Regions from separate parts of the Chryseobacterium sp. KBW03 genome, predicted to be linked through region 1. Evidence: riboswitches for the same ligand, from Rfam matches in the RefSeq annotation. Region 1 holds a riboswitch; each other region holds the start of a gene.
What was found. A riboswitch is a leader RNA that binds a small molecule or an ion and turns the genes downstream of it on or off. The one in region 1 is predicted to bind cobalamin.
Positions count from the first base shown of each region.

Region 1 (2,205 bases):
CCTTTTTAAAGGCGCTTTTTTTATTTCTTAACCATTTTATGGATCGTAGTATTTTCAGCTGTTTTAATTTCAACAAAATAAACCCCTGAAGTTAAAGACTGGATACTAATCTTTGCTTCCTGAGAAGTCATTACCTTCTGTCCTGTGGCAGAATAAATATTCACTTCTTTCAGTTTCTCAGCAGTTTCAATCTGAATGAAATCACTTGCCGGATTAGGATAAATACTGAATTTTTTCTTATTCACATCGGACGTTCCCAGTGTTGCATTAAATGCTTCAGTAGGGGTAAACGGTCTTCTCTGTCCAAAACTCAATCCCAGCCAGTCGTTGTTGCTCAACTGAATCTGAGAAAGGTTGGTTTTTGTTTGCCAGCTCGACAAATCTTTTCCTTTATATAACTTCCAGCTGTCTGATCCGGAAGCGTTCCCGGTGAATGAATTCAATGATAAATTGGAAATCTGATTATTCGCGGATGCAACATTAAAATAGGAAGTCTGTGACTGGATCAGTTGTAAAGCCTGTTCAGCTGTTATACTTCCGTTATATTTTATTCCAAAAACAAAAGAATTGGCACTTCCGTTGGCATTATCAGTTCCGAAATCGATTACGATAAGGCTTGTATTGCTTCCTGTTCCAATCCAGTTGGTAACCTGAGATGGAGTATACCATGTAGAGCTGTAAGCTGCAACGGGAGGAGAGGGAGGGGTATCGTAATGATCAAGACCGTATGACACTCCATACCATTTTCCGTCAACCAAAGGAGTATACCCTACACCATTGTTCCATGTCATATTTGATGCGCTGGATCCAGACCATGTTATCCAGCTATCATCAGTAGTGGAGGTATGATGATTATAATTCAGAATAGAAAGATATCCTGTAGGAATGTCGACCTGCATTTTGGATTCTGCGGCCACAATTGCATTGATAAGATCTTCCATCACTAGACCATTGCCATCAAAACGATATCCCCACGCATAAGAATTGGGAGTGGTGTTGTCATTAAAATCTGCAATGAAATAGGCCTTTTTAGAACCGGTTCCTACCCAAAATTTGATGTCGTTTTCTGTGAATTGGGCCGACAATAACTGCATACAAAGCAGTAAGAAAAAAAGATAGATTTTTCTCATGATATAATTTAATTAAAGTTTTATTCCCGAAACTTATCTCCAGAGGAAAAACAAATCTTTCTCTGAAGTCCGTATCTTAAGGCAGGTCTCCTGGCTCACATCTTACAGCTTCCTTCCCGGATTTTCAGATCCAGTGGATATTATTGTGCGGTAAGTTTAAACAGTTTACAGTTGCGGGTACAGCCCAAGATTTGAATATTATTCTCACTTGATTCCCTATTAATGAACATTGTTCAGCCTTAAAAAATGCTGCAAATATATCATATAAATAGGTGAGTCCGTTTTGTGAGTTATCTTTTTTTAACTATTCTTAAAAAGTTGATTTTCATATTAATTAATGATTGGATTGAATCATTAGTGTTTTATTTTAAAATTCATTATTTTTCTGTTTATATTCAATTCATTTTAAGGTTCTATTGTTAAAACACAATTATCATTATATTCAAGATCAGTTTATAATCAATTTATACTTTCGCAGCCATAAAAGTGAATATGAAAAAATTACTATTGTCTGTTGTAGTGCTGGCAGTATTGGCTTCATGTAAAAGTGATGATGATACCACAATGATTAACCAGGATATTAATTATTCTAAACTCCCTCAGGAGTTTCCATTTACCAAATTGGCTACGATAAACGGAGTAGATGTTATCAATGGCGGATTTGGTTCCGGAGCTGCGGCTCACCCTACGAGAAAAGGCGAATTTTACGTCATTACAGATAGGGGACCCAACACGGACTTCCAGAATGGAAAAAAATTCTTAACCCCTGACTTTACGCCTACCATTATGCATTTTAAAATCAATGCTGACAGAAATGTAGAGGTAATCAAATATATTAAGCTTAAAAATCCATCGGGACAGCCTATTACAGGCTTACCAAACCCTGTAGGAATGGGAAGCACAGGAGAAATAGCCTACGATGCTTCCGGAAATGTTCTGGGTACTGATAAATATGGACTGGACAGTGAAAGTATTGTTGCGGCGGCTGACGGTACATTCTGGGTTTCTGATGAATATGGTCCGCATATCGTGCATTACAGCGCAGATGGAGTAGAAATGGAAAGAATAAGCCCGA
Region 1 covers NZ_QAJO01000001.1:165,122-167,326, reverse strand. The annotation lists gene DBR39_RS00640 (T9SS type A sorting domain-containing protein) at 21-1,130, opposite strand; cobalamin riboswitch at 1,193-1,387, opposite strand; gene DBR39_RS00635 (esterase-like activity of phytase family protein) at 1,623-2,205, shown strand, end outside.

Region 2 (2,205 bases), on a different contig from region 1:
TTCCCAGGATTTTGAACCTGTTCCACTGATAAGTCGTTGCCACTGCTACCAATGTGGTGTAACGGGTAGGATAAGAAAAATTATCCAGATTGGCATCCAGATTATTGTACTGAAAATCCCCACTCAGGCTGACATCCCAATTGGGTGTGATAGAATAGATATTGGATGAGGAAAGATAGAGTTCTCGTTGGATATAGGTGTTATCGGTATAAATAATAGACTGCGAACGAACCGTATCCATGAAATGGGTATAATCGTAAGCAAATTTTGCCTTCAGCTGGGTTTCAAATTTTGGAAACAGCTTTTTTCTCAGGTTAGCCTGTACGAAATAGTTTTCATCGGAAAGCCTTGCGCCTCTGCCTCCAAAACGACCGTTAACAATAGGCGCCGGCATTCCACGGTCTGAAATATAACCATAGCCTCTGATATTCCAGCTTCCGTTATTTAAAGTTCCGTTGAGAGAAGTTTCAAAACGTTTTGCTTTGATATCCGAATCCTGTCTTTTTGCAATGGTATCATAAGCCTGCTGGCCATCGGGATATTTCTTTGCATACCGAAATCTGTAAATTCCGTCACTCTGCATAAATTCTCCACTGAAGCTGGCAGAAACCCGGTCTGAAATCTTCTGTTCCAATCGGAATGACGGGTTGAAAAGATCAATAGAAGCACTTTTTGCTCTGATCACAAGATTGGTTTTTCTTGTTCCTTTAAATACCGGTGTTTTCGGCTGTAAATAGATAGATCCCGAAGACCCGAAATCCTTTGCAGGTTGGAAAATTTCACTTTTCTGCCCGTTATACAATGATATTTCTTCCAGATCGTCCAAAGAATATCTTCCCAGATCTACCAGTCCGTTTTGGGCATTTCCCAGTTGAATTCCATCATAGAAAACACCAACGTGCTGGCTTCCCATACTTCGGATATTAATGGTTTTCAAACCACCCAACCCTCCATAGTCTTTGATCTGAACACCGGAGAAATACCGCAGAGCATCTGCAACAGAGTGGCTGTTCAGTCTTTCCAGCTGCTCGCCCTGTAAGGTTTGTGCCGGAAGGATTTCTTTAAAATTCTTTTTGTAAAGATTGATTCCTTTAATTGTCTCTTCCTCCAGACTATCTTTTTTCTTGGTTTGAGAAAACAAAAGTTGAGATGTTATCACCAGTATTGTGAAAACAGCTTTATGAATTGTAGAAGTAGTTAGTTTTGCTGCCATTAGCTCATTTAAGATAATGATGACGCTAATGGATATAAGAAAACAACGACAAAGCACAGCTATCACTGCACAGAATCATTGATGTCCTAAGCTTTATTCCACGAAAGCGTCAAACGATTATTTTCTGGCAGGTCTTCTGACTTACTCCATTTTTGAAATCCTTCCCATTAAAAAAAACAGTGGATATATTCTTCAAAAATCTTGGTGTGGAGCTTACAGCAGCGGGTCTGTCCCGGATTTTCACCGGATTCCCTTTTAAGAGCTTTTTAGGGCTCACCAAATTTCGGCAAAGATAAAGAATTATTCCTAACCCCCAATTAAAATCATGATTCATAAACAATTAAAGCTCCCGAAGGAGCTTTAACATCATTTTATTAAGGGTTTCACTTTAAATTCCAATATTCAGAAAAATACTGAATCTCGATTTTGCTTCAATATCTCCTCCTGCCAGATGAGTGTACATGGGAAGCATTATCTCACTTCCCAAACTCAGTTTTTTATAAGAGGCTTCAAATCCTAGTTTCCCATATAACGCACTTCCAGCAGTATTGGGTAAAGCTTCATCGAATTGTTTATTCTGGGCATACACTTCTCCCTGAACGCCCGTTTTTACAGAAAATATAGATTTTTCATATCCCGCAACCTGATAAAAACCTGTCGCAGCATAGTTCCATTGGTTTCCAAAACGGTAATTTTTCTTATTCTCCGTCTTGATCGTATAGTCTGTATTGACCATTACCGCCACTTTATTTTTCTGAAACTTATAATTCAAAGCGGCCTGATAATCCCAGCTTCCGGTTCCCAGCTGAAAACTCGGATTAACACCGGAAACTCCTTTTTCATCAAATTTTCCCAAAGGAATTTTCACTCCTAAACCTCCACTCAGATGGTGGAAATTATCTTTAGAGCTCATCAGCTGATAAATTCCCATCAGATTCAGATCCCCTATTCCATTGATTTTGATATCTCCCTGTAAGGTTTTCTTTTCATGG
Region 2 covers NZ_QAJO01000004.1:141,684-143,888, forward strand. The annotation lists gene DBR39_RS08680 (TonB-dependent receptor plug domain-containing protein) at 1-1,213, opposite strand, end outside; cobalamin riboswitch at 1,322-1,509, opposite strand; gene DBR39_RS08685 (transporter) at 1,602-2,205, opposite strand, start outside.
Region 2: it holds a riboswitch for cobalamin, as region 1 does, so the genes downstream of both, DBR39_RS08680 (TonB-dependent receptor plug domain-containing protein) here and DBR39_RS00640 (T9SS type A sorting domain-containing protein) in region 1, are expected to answer to the same signal.

Region 3 (2,205 bases), 240 kb from region 1:
TGAGGAAGACCTCTCAAAGATTTTAATTTGGCTTTATAGTTTTTCAACTGTGCTTCTGTAGGTAACTGGCCATAAATAAGAAGGTAAGCCACCTCTTCAAATTGTGTTTTTTCTGCAAGATCCAAAATATCGTAACCTCTGTAATGGAGGTCATTTCCGCTTTTCCCGACACTGCAAAGAGCGGTATTGCCTGCTGTAACCCCGGAAAGGGCTACACTTTTTTTAGGTTTAAATGTTGGTTCGCTATTCGTTGACATGAGTATTTTGTTTAAAAAGATTATCTAATTTTTGTTCATAATCGTGGTAGCCGATACTGTGATAGAGTTCTTCTCTTGTTTGCATAGTATCCAGTACGTTGGCCTGTGTTCCGTCTTTGCGAATATGATTGTATACATTTTGTGCCGCTTTATTAGCAGCCCGGAAGGCAGAAAGAGGGTAGAGGATGAGCCCAACACCTGCGTTTTTTAGCTCTTCTACCGTGTACATTTTAATCATCCCAAATTCCGTGATATTCGCAAGCACAGGAATTCCGGTAGCATCAACAAATTTTTGATAAAAACTTAAATCGGGTACTGCTTCAGCAAAAATGAAATCTGCACCAGCTTCCTTATAGGCTATTGCTCTTTCTAAAGTTTTTTCCAGTCCTTCATTGGCAAAAGCATCTGTTCTTGCGCCGATAACAAAGCTTTCATCGGTACGGGCATCTGCAGCAGCCTTAAGACGGTCTACCATTTCTTCTTTGCTTACGATTTCTTTTCCTGGCCTATGTCCACAACGTTTTGCCCCCACCTGATCTTCGATGTGTACCGCTGCTGCTCCGGCTTTGATCAATGATTTAATAGTTCTGGCGACATTAAATGCGGAAGGCCCAAAACCTGTATCGATGTCTACCATAAGTGGCAAATCACAAATATTGGTAATACGCTGAACATCTATGAGCACATCATCCAGAGTGGTAATACCTAAATCAGGAATTCCTAAAGACCCTGCTGCAACACCTCCTCCTGAAAGATAAATAGCATTAAAGCCAGCCTGCTGTGCCAATAATGCATGGTTTGCATTAATGGCTCCAACAATCTGAAGGGGATTTTCTTTTTCCATTGCCTCCCGGAATTTCATGCCGGGAGATTTCCAATTTTCATTTTTGGTCATTATAATATTTTATTGTTGAGTTGAAATTTGTTTGCGAATGAGAAGAAGAGCTGTAAATGCTTATCTTATTAGTAAAAAAGGAAGGGTAGAAAAGGATTTTAGTAATCTTAAAATCACATTGATATTGAGAATTTTGCAAAGTTCTTGCCGTACAGGTCTGTAAAATAGAGCTGTTGTTACTGCATGAATAATTAAGATTGTTTCGGTACACCTTATAACTTTTTACATTGATTAAACCTTATAAAAAGTTCTCAGTAAACTTCGCGGTGCTTTATTAGAAAAAAAATTACGGAAAGGGGGATACGAATTTGAGCCATGGAATAATGAGAACAACCTAATGCTCACTCGTAATCCATCTCAAAAAGTAATACAGATTGACAAAACAGTTTTATCACACTATATCCATAACGTATCATACCTGACTGTAAGCTTCAAATCGCGAAAGCATCGTCAATGCGAAATAGGCAGGTCTCCTGACTTGTAACGGTTTTTATCATCCTTCCCATATAAAAAATATACAGTGGATATCAATTGATAAAAACTTTATGTGTTACTTACAGTTGCGCGACAGTTCGTGATTTGCACACGATTCCCTTTTAATGCACACCTAAGTGTAACCAATTTCGGTTGATAAAGAAGGTTTTAAGAACTCCTTGGTGGTAAATATAGGTATTTTATAATAACGAAAAAGATATTTTATGTAATCAATAATTGTTTTGATTTAATATGTTGAAAACGTTGTTATTATGGAGTTTATTTATGGGATAAATGGATTGATTATATTGTTAAATTGATATAAAAGATGACCGGAAAATTAAAGATAGTTAATAAATTTGTTATTCTTTTTTCATTTTGCTAATTTTATTAACTAGACATAATTAACTAATGATAGACATTATAGAATTTAAAAAAAACTTAGGTTTGGGAGAGATTCCTGTAGAACTTGAGAAACTGATCTATTTCCAGAATACTATTTCCTCGTTTGGAAATTATTCACAAGATTTTGGTGTTTTAATCGATAGTAAGTCCGGATTGAAAAGCTGGAGTGATGAT
Region 3 covers NZ_QAJO01000001.1:408,607-410,811, reverse strand. The annotation lists gene prpC (2-methylcitrate synthase) at 1-257, opposite strand, end outside; gene prpB (methylisocitrate lyase) at 244-1,152, opposite strand; cobalamin riboswitch at 1,598-1,789, opposite strand; gene DBR39_RS01735 (hypothetical protein) at 2,038-2,205, shown strand, end outside.
Region 3: it holds a riboswitch for cobalamin, as region 1 does, so the genes downstream of both, prpB (methylisocitrate lyase) here and DBR39_RS00640 (T9SS type A sorting domain-containing protein) in region 1, are expected to answer to the same signal.

Region 4 (2,205 bases), on a different contig from region 1:
ATCGTTCTTTGGGTTTCTTCTTTCAGTAGAGCATCATATTGTTCTGCTGTCAGCTCTCCTTTCTTGAACTTTGCTCTCCAGCTTCTTACTTCTGTTGTCTGAGGAAATGATCCGATTGTTGTCGTTGGGAATAAAGGAAGCTGTAATTCTTTTTGCTGTTCTTCTTTACGGATTTTGAATGTATTTATTCTTTGAGCATCCTTTTCAGTGACAGCATGGGCCCTTTGCTTCACTTTATCATTATGAATAAGAGACGACGTTCTTCTGCTTGCAATTGCTTTTTTATTGTCTTCAAATGTTGCAAGAATCTGTTCATTTTCTGTTCCGGAAGCCAGCTCTTTAAGCGTTACTACTTCTTCTACTTTCTGTTTGGCGAAAGCCAGCCAGTTTTTAATCTCAGCATTCAGATGGGTTTCAAAATCCAGATCACAAGGTGAGTGAAGCAATGAACAAGATGGAGCAATTAAAATCCTTTCAGATCCTAATTTTTCAACAGCTTTTTTGATGAAGGACAATGACTTTTCATAATCATTTTTCCAGATATTTCTTCCATCCACCACTCCTAATGAAAGACTTAAGCTTTCCGGAATACCATTCAGAATATCATCCAACTGCTCAGGATTTCTTACAAGATCGATATGCAGTACATCCACAGGAAGTGAAGCAGCAAGCGATACATTATCTTTCAATCCGTCAAAATATGCAGCAACAATAAATTTCAGTTTCGGGAAACGTTTTCTTATTTCAGAATAAACAAAATGATAAGTTTCTTTCGCTTTCTCCGTTAAATCCAACGCCAGAAAAGGTTCGTCAAACTGAATCCATTCTGCGCCCTGCTCCTGAAGCTTGGTTAAGATCTCTGTGTATACGGGAAGAAGATTTCCAGCCAGATCCAGTTTATCAAATCCTTCTTCTTTTTCTTTTCCTAAAAGAAGATAAGAAACAAGTCCGATAATAACTGGTTTTGCGTTGATTCCCGCCTGTTTTGCTCCTGCAAATTCATTGAAAATTTTATCCGAGCTTAGCTTAAACTGTTGGTTTTTATAAAATTCGGGAACGATATAGTGATAATTGGTGTCAAACCACTTGGTCATTTCCATTGCTGTGATATCCAATCCTTCTTTCTGATATCCTCTTGCCATGGCAAAATAAAGATCCAGTTCAGAATTATTCTTTTTCAGCACCACTTCATGATAACGTGCCGGGATTGCTCCTACTACAAGGCTCATGTCCAATACCTGATCATAATATGAGAAATCATTACACGGAATAAGATCAATTCCTGCTTCTTTCTGAATATTCCAGTTTTGGTTACAGATAGTTCTGCCTGTATTCAGAAGTTCTTCCAGAAGAATTTTACCTGACCAATATTGCTCGCAGGCTTTTTTGAGTTCTCTTTTGCTACCAATACGCGGATAGCCCAGAATGTGAGTTTGCATTTTTTAAACTTTTTAATTAAACTTAATGATAAAGCCCTTTAAAATGTTTCATAATGCTTTGGGTAAAGAGTTTTTGGAAAATAGTAATATAGCGAACGGTACAATTTCTCTCACACGAAAAAATGCATTATCCGATATATCATCTGTATGACCCAAAAGCTTCAGACCGCGAAAGCATTGTCAATTCAGTAAAGGCAGGTCTCCTGACTTGTAACAGCTTCTGTCATCCTTCCCGCTTTGGCAGTGGATATGCAAGGACAGAAACCTTTGGTGTGTTACTTACAGTTGCGCGACAGCTCGTGATTCTCACACGATTCCCTATTAATTTACCTTACGTAAAACCTTTCCTGTTTGATGAAGTATCTTTAAAGAACTGTACTTTTATTGATAACAATCGCCATCAGTAAAAGTTTTTAATTTTGTGTAAAATTAATAATACAGAATAAAAACACAATCAAAGTAAATTAATTAAGCAAATTAATCTTTTGAAAAATAAAATTAAAGCATATAATTCTGTAAATTTGACTGTTTTAATACTATAAAAGAATAATATTCTGTGGAACAACTCGATGATAAGGATGTACAGCTGCTCAGGCTGCTCCAGAAAAATGCAAAACTGACCGTAAAAGAACTGGCAAAAGAAGTAAACCTTTCTACTTCGCCGGTTTTTGAAAGGGTAAAAAGACTGGAACAGGACGGATTTGTAAAAAGATATGCTGCTGTTCTTGATGCTGAAAAGCTCAACCGTGGGTTTACCGTTTTCTGT
Region 4 covers NZ_QAJO01000003.1:94,139-96,343, reverse strand. The annotation lists gene metE (5-methyltetrahydropteroyltriglutamate--homocysteine S-methyltransferase) at 1-1,439, opposite strand, end outside; cobalamin riboswitch at 1,615-1,800, opposite strand; gene DBR39_RS04340 (Lrp/AsnC family transcriptional regulator) at 1,996-2,205, shown strand, end outside.
Region 4: it holds a riboswitch for cobalamin, as region 1 does, so the genes downstream of both, metE (5-methyltetrahydropteroyltriglutamate--homocysteine S-methyltransferase) here and DBR39_RS00640 (T9SS type A sorting domain-containing protein) in region 1, are expected to answer to the same signal.